Desulfopila inferna: one gene and its partner. Each later gene encodes a partner of the first gene's protein in a complex. Links are inferred from orthologs where the notes say so. Each region holds a gene or a part of one and is shown on either strand. Other genes may lie near its edges.

What was found.
Region 2: the proteins of tsaD (region 1) and tsaB are in contact, whole or in part, in a solved structure (PDB 4WQ4), measured with the Escherichia coli proteins. The link is inferred for Desulfopila inferna from one-to-one orthologs.

The regions. Positions count from the first base shown.
Region 1 is NZ_JAFFQE010000001.1:221,474-224,925, forward strand. The notes cover bases 1-2,917. They hold tsaD (tRNA (adenosine(37)-N6)-threonylcarbamoyltransferase complex transferase subunit TsaD), read right to left. Parts: upstream 2,003-2,917; coding sequence 998-2,002; downstream 1-997. Other genes in these bases: rsmA (16S rRNA (adenine(1518)-N(6)/adenine(1519)-N(6))-dimethyltransferase RsmA), read right to left, coding at 1-884; pheA (prephenate dehydratase), read right to left, coding at 2,324-2,917. Also shown: more of pheA, read right to left, coding at 2,918-3,424.
Region 2 is NZ_JAFFQE010000005.1:246,890-250,418, forward strand. Bases 535-3,529 are described here. They hold tsaB (tRNA (adenosine(37)-N6)-threonylcarbamoyltransferase complex dimerization subunit type 1 TsaB), read right to left. Parts: upstream 2,404-3,529; coding sequence 1,666-2,403; downstream 535-1,665. Other genes in these bases: ispG (flavodoxin-dependent (E)-4-hydroxy-3-methylbut-2-enyl-diphosphate synthase), read right to left, coding at 581-1,669; rseP (RIP metalloprotease RseP), read right to left, coding at 2,403-3,476. Also shown: JWG88_RS14150 (proline--tRNA ligase), read right to left, coding at 1-458. UniProt on the Escherichia coli protein: Required for the formation of a threonylcarbamoyl group on adenosine at position 37 (t(6)A37) in tRNAs that read codons beginning with adenine.

The sequences.
Region 1 (3,452 bases):
TCCTTTGAATCGGTCATCATTTCGGCTATGGCCTTGGTCAGATGCACAAAATCCAGCAAGGTAAGATTTTCTGCGCGCTCACCTGCATCAAGCCCGGCTGCTCTGATCGCCTCGGCTGCGGCTATCTTTGCCCTCTTCTTCTCCCCGAAACCGGTACAAAAATCGGAAAGGTTGTTTAACAGGGTTTTGCGGCGTTTGGCAAAACCAGCCCGGACGACCCGACGAAAAAGATCAGGGTCAAAAGAGGGCAGGTTCAGTTCCAGGTGGGGCTGGGAGTAAAAATCCAGACGGATGACCAGAGAATCTATTTTAGGCTGAGGGTGAAACTCCTGCGGTCTGATCAGCATGATCTTATTTACGCGGGCACAGCTTCCCAAAAGAATTGTGGGTATACCATACTCCTTGGATGAAGGAGCAGACATGAGCCTCTCAGCCACCTCTTTCTGCAGCATCACCACTACCCAGTCAATATATTCGCTGTTGTCGACAAGCTTGAAGATGAAAGGGTTGGAGATGGAGTAGGGCAGGTTGGCGATTATTTTGAGTTTGGCACCGCTCTGCTGCACAAGATCGGCAAAATTCGCCCTAAGAATATCACCATGGATGAGGCTGACATTCTCGGGAAGATCGTTTTCTTCAGAATGGTAACGGATAAGTCCGCTGTCTATTTCTATACCAATTACCTTCTTTGCCTGCTCTGCAAGTGGGGCGGTGAGTGCGCCCAGGCCGACGCCTACTTCAATAATGACATCATCCCGGTTGACGGCAGCGCGATCAACAATAGATTCTGCTGTATGAGGATTGATCAGGAAATTTTGTCCGAGACGCTTACTGGGCGCAAGGTTATGCTGCCGCAGTTTCTGTTGTTCTGTTTTCTTGATCATAATATCCTGACGAGGGTTACCGATTGAGTCTTAAGAGTTTTTATCAACACTCTAATCCAAATTAAATGTAAGGGAATAGAATAAATAATTACAGATGATCCTTTCGGAATACGCTAGCCCAGGGTCGAGCGGGAATAGACATCACCTTCCAACGGATGAGATGAGGGTGTTTCACGGTATTGATGATATCCGGCCATGGCGATCATTGCGGCGTTGTCGGTACAGTAACGGGGCTGCGGCAAAAAAAGTCGAAATGATCGGGCGCCGCAGTTTTCCATCATCGCCTGGCGCAGTCTGCCGTTTGCAGCAACTCCGCCACCCAGGACAATGGTATCTACATGGTGCTGCTCGGCGGCGAACATGGTTTTGGTAACCAGGACATCGACGACGGCCTCCTGAAAGGATGCGCAGATGTCAGCTGCAGGAAGGCCAGATTTTTCCGGAAAAGTATGGCACTGGTTTAAAACCGCGGTCTTCAGACCACTGAAACTAAAATCGACAGAATCGGCTTCAAGCCATGCTCTGGGGAAGCGATAAGCATTTTTGTCACCCTGGTCAGACAATTTTGCGACAATCGGACCTCCCGGATAGCCGAGATCGAGGATCTTGGCGACCTTGTCAAAAGCTTCACCGGCTGCGTCATCCCGGGTTCGTCCCAGAAGCTGAAAATCGGAATAGCCTCTGCACAGGAACAAAGAAGTTGTTCCTCCGGAAATAATAAGAGCGATATAGGGAAAAGCGGGGGTGTCTTCTTCGAGAAAAATGGAAAGAAGGTGACCGGCCAGATGATCTACGCCGACATAGGGTATCTTGCTGACATAGGATAAAGCTTTGGCGTAGGAAAAGCCGACAAGAAGGGAACCGATGAGTCCAGGCCCCCGTGTGGCGGCTATAAGATCAATATCCATGAGTTTTTTTTCAGCCCGGGCGAGGGCCTCTTCAACTATCGGATGAATAGATTCCAGGTGTTTTCTCGAAGCCAACTCCGGTACTACCCCGCCAAATCTACTGTGGATAGCATCCTGGCTGCTGACCACCGAAGATAATAGTGTGGTGTCATCCTCTAAAACAGCAGCGGCTGTATCATCGCATGAACTCTCAATTCCAAGTGTCAACATGGTGTCTGAATGAATTATGGGAATATGATTGATTTGTCATTAATGTATCACTGATAATCTCGTAGAAAGATGCCAGGAAGCCCTCAGAGGGTTAGATAAAATTTTGAGCAATAAGGCAAAGTGTTTTTGGCAGTGTAGCCATGAACGGTATAGATGACAATGAATTCATTGATCTGAGAGTGACATTGCACGCCGGGTACAGTGTGAAGTCTTCGAAAAGGCAATCCGTGACAGCATACTACAAATGCCTTCATGCCGCGGGACCAAACAAGGACAACAGGTCCCTATGGTGGATCCTGTCCGGTCTTTGATTTAGAAATGTCACGTATCTGAGGATGATTCATCAGCGCTCGGATAGGATCCCAGCCATTCAAAGTAAGAACAATGCTCCCGAAGCTTTTCGCAGCCGTTTTTGATGGCTTGATCCTCAATATGGCCCATCATATCGATAAAGAATTGATACATCCAGAGCTTGCCCTTGACGGGCCGTGATTCTATTTTGGCAAGGTTTATGTTTTCTTCCGAGAGGATCGACAATACCCTGTTGAGGGCTCCCGGTTTGTCCATCAGGCCAAGCAACAGCGAGGTACGGTCAAACCCGCTCGGGTTGGGTGATTTTTTACCTATGACCAGGAAGCGGGTGGTGTTCCCGCTGTAGTCTTCTATTCCTCTGACAACTACCTGCAGTTCATAGGTTTTTATGGCAAGAGAAGAGGCTATTGCCCCGATGTTGGGGTTGTTTGCCGCCATCTGGGCTGCAGCACCCGTTGAAAAAACCGGTAATGTAGGAACGTTCGGCATATGTTTTCTCAGCCATTCCCGGCACTGCGCCAAAGGTTGAGCGTGAGATGCAACTGTCTGTATATCCTCGATATCACCTGACCGACAGACCAGATTATGGGTAATTGAAAGCCGTACTTCTCCACAGATTTTCACGTTGTATTTCATGAAGGAATCAAGGGTTGAGAAGACAGCTCCTTCTATGGAATTCTCTACCGGTACGATTCCATAGTCAGTCCTCTCCTTTTCCACATTGGCGAAAACATCGTCAATGGATTCCATGGGGAGATACTCGGCGGAGTGGCCAAAGTATTTAACCCCGGCGAGATGGGTGAAAGTTGCCTCTGGGCCTAAGTAGGCGACTTCAGCTTTTTTTTGTGATAATCGGCAGCTCGTTATGATTTCGTGAAAGATGGAGCGGAGTGATTTTTCGGGAAAGACGCCGCTGTTTTGCCGCATCAGGTCTTCGTATATCCTGCGCTCCCGCAAGGGATCCCATTTTGCCCGCTTTCCTTCATCCTTGAGACGGCCTATTTCCTTTGCCAGTGCAAGTCTTTCCTTGAGAAGATGAACTATCTGCGAATCTATGTCATCGATCTTGGTCCGTGCTCTATTAATACCCTCTTTGGGTCTATCCGTCATGATATTACCTGCAATATGAGGAAACTAG
Region 2 (3,529 bases), on another replicon or contig:
CTGCCCCGCATCAAGCCGAAGCGCGGACGAACCTCATCACGGAATTTTGTCTGAATCTGGTAGAGATTGAGGGGCAGATCCCTGTAGGAATGCACATCGCGGCGGATGATATCGGTAATCACTTCTTCATGGGTCGGGCCCAGACAGGACTCCCGTTCGTGGCGGTCTTTAAAGCGCAGCAACTCCGGTCCATATTTTTCATACCTACCGGACTCCTGCCAGAGATCGGCAGGCTGCACCATCGGCATCAACAGTTCCTGTGCTCCTGCCCTGTTCATCTCTTCTCTGACGATTTCTTCAACCTTGCGTATCGCGGCAAGACCATAGGGCAAGTAAGTATAGATGCCCGAGGTAAGTTTTCGCATAAACCCGGCGCGCAACATCAGTCTGTGGCTGACAACCTCGGCTTCTGCAGGGTTTTCCTTAAGAGTGGGAAGTAATGATTGTGAATATCGCATTATCGTTAGCCAGATTATTGTTAATAGTTATGAAGCAGTTAGGTCCTGAGTTCCACGATCATTTTTAAACTATCTCAAGATTGAGTCAACAGGAATCGGACACGCTCCGTAAACGGGCTGCTTCATTGCTTCTCCCGTCCGTACTGATCTTCCATCTTTTTCAGCTCAGTCATGAAAACCTCCAACAGATCGGCTTCGGCGACCTTTTTGTAGAGCTTTCCTTTCTTGAATATAATGCCGACGCCTTTACCGCCAGCGACTCCGATATCGGCCTCCCTGGCCTCTCCGGGGCCATTGACGGCACATCCCATTACTGCGACCTTCAAGGGGGCTTTCATGGTCTGCACATATTCTTCAACCTTTTCCGCCAGAGAGAATATATCGATAGGCGTCCTGCCGCAGGTGGGGCACGAGATCAACTCGGGCCCGCGTTGGCGGATCTGCAGGGAGCGCAAGAGTTCATAGCCAACACGAACCTCTTCCAACGGTGGTCGTGTCAGCGATATCCTGAAGGTATCGCCGATGCCCTCGAAGAGCAAAATTCCGAGAGCGACACTGGACTTGACACAACCGCCGATCAGCCCACCTGCCTCCGTCACCCCTATATGTAGAGGATAGTCCGTCCGTGCAGCCAGTTCTCTGTAGCCGTGAATTGTTGTCAGTGTATCTGAGGACTTGATCGAAATTTTTATTTCGTGGAAGCCCTGCTTCTCCAGTAATTGTATATTCCGCAGAGCACTTTCAATAAGCGATCTTGGATTCTCCGGGGTAGGATAGCCATACGTGCCGAGAAGATCTTTTTCAATGGAACCGCTGTTCACGCCAACCCTGATGGGCAGGCCGTGCATCTTGGCAGCATCGACAACACGGGCAAGTTTGCTTTCTCCTCCGAGATTGCCGGGATTGATGCGTATTGCCTGAGCACCATTTTCCATTGAGGCCACCGCCAGGCGGGAGTCAAAATGGATATCGGCAATCAGCGGAATGGAAATGCGTTCGCGAATAGAGCGCAAAGACAGGGCTGCCTCCATGTCGGGAACAGCTACACGAATAAGCTCACAACCGGCTCGTTCCAATCCGGCAATCTGAGCAACAGTAGCCTCAATGTCCCGCGTATCGGTGCTGGCCATGGATTGGACGCTTATAGGAGCATCTCCGCCCACCTTGACATCACCTACTGTAATCTGTCTGGTTTTTCTGCGAACGATCATCCTCTGAAATCCTTGCTTTGCTTTTTGTCGGCCAGACTAAGTTCGGCATCGGATGCCCGAACATAGACAGGAGCCGCCGTGGCCAGGTCAAGGTACTTGTTTTCACATAGTAATCTGCCGCACAATAGGCCAACTGCTGCAGCCGATGGAGCATGCAGCTGATACGGTGCAAATTTCACACGATCGCCTAGCTGCTCTTTCCAGAAATCTCCATAGGTCAAGACGCCATCACCAACCATAACGACGGGTTCATCGATTTTCCCGACCAGCTGTTGCGGAGAAAGTACTTGAATTTTATCCCTTCTAAGAAGTGAACCATCATCACCGCTATCATAAAAAGCTGTATAGACCTGTTTTTTTCGAGCATCGAGAACCGCACAGACAGTACCGCCGGTAAGGCACATTGACGCCAGCGCATCCAAGGTTGATACACCCAGAAGTTTCTTTTGAGCCGCCGCTGCAAAGCCCTTGGCGGTGGCCATTCCAATCCGCAACCCGGTAAAGCTGCCGGGCCCCAAACCCACCGCTACCCCTTCAATATCCGACCAGCCGGTTTCCGTCTCGTGAAAAAGAGTATCAACGATGCCAATCAGTCTTCTGGAATGGGTTATACTGGAGCTGAACGACAGACAGGCCAGGACCTCGCCGTCCATAAGCGTTCCTCTGGTCAAGGCTACACTGCTGCATCGTGTTGCCGTTTCCAGGGAAAGGATGAGCGGATACTGCGGAGACATCACTGAAACAGCCTCAGGATATCATTGTAGAACACAAAAACCATCAGGGTGGCGAGCAGAGCTATGCCAATCTGCTGCGCGATGATCTGAGCCCGCTCGTTCATAGGCTTTCGCCGAATGGCTTCCACTGTCAGAAAAGCCAGATGGCCGCCATCAAGAACGGGTATCGGCAAGAGGTTGAGAATTCCCAGATTGACGCTCAACAAACCAATGAAATAGGTTAAATTAACCCACCCCTCCCGCATTTGCTCCCCGGCGAGCTGGGCAATGAGGATCGGACCACCCAGTTCGCTAGCAGGAATGACCTGCTGCACTATTTTGGCAAAACCCATGCCGGTGAGATAGATGAAAAGCCATGTTTGCGAGAGCGCATCCTTAAAGGCCTGCAACCCTCCGACAGAGGAGTATTCGACCTCATTGTCCTTGACAATGCCGATCATATAGCGCTCTTCGGTCACTTCGCCAAACATATTTTTGGCATCATCAAGTTCAGGCTTCACCAACACCTCAAGGGTCCTGTTTTCTCTCTGTAGCAGAACATTTATCTCATTACCACCGCTTTCCTTGACCTTGTGAAGGACGTCAACCCAAAGCTTGGTAGGCTGGCCGTTAATTTCCAGCAAAACATCACCCTCCTGGATTCCCGCATGATATGCCGGTGAATCTTCGGTCACCATACCGACCCGAGTGGTTTCTACCGGTTGTGGAACTCCAACAACGCTGAACAGGAAAAAAAAGAGAAAAATGGGAAATATCAGATTAAACACGGGTCCGGCCAGTATGATTAAAAACCTCTGCAGCACACTTTTATGGGCGAACGATACCTTTTTATCGGCTTCCGGCACATCCTGCTCATCGGGGTTTTCACCAAACATCTTGACGTACCCCCCTAGCGGCAGGGCGGAAACGATGTATTCCGTCTCTCCCACAACTCGCCCAAAGAGCTTTGGCCCGAATCCAAGTGAGAACTTGAGTACTCTGACGCCGAAAAGTTTAGCGACAAGAAAATGGCCTAACTCATGAACAAAGATGAGCAGTCCCAAAACCAAAATAAAAGAAAAAAGTGTATTCATCAGCAGGGCAACGTTAAGGATAAATTTGAATGGATCTTGTAAGTTTATATGAA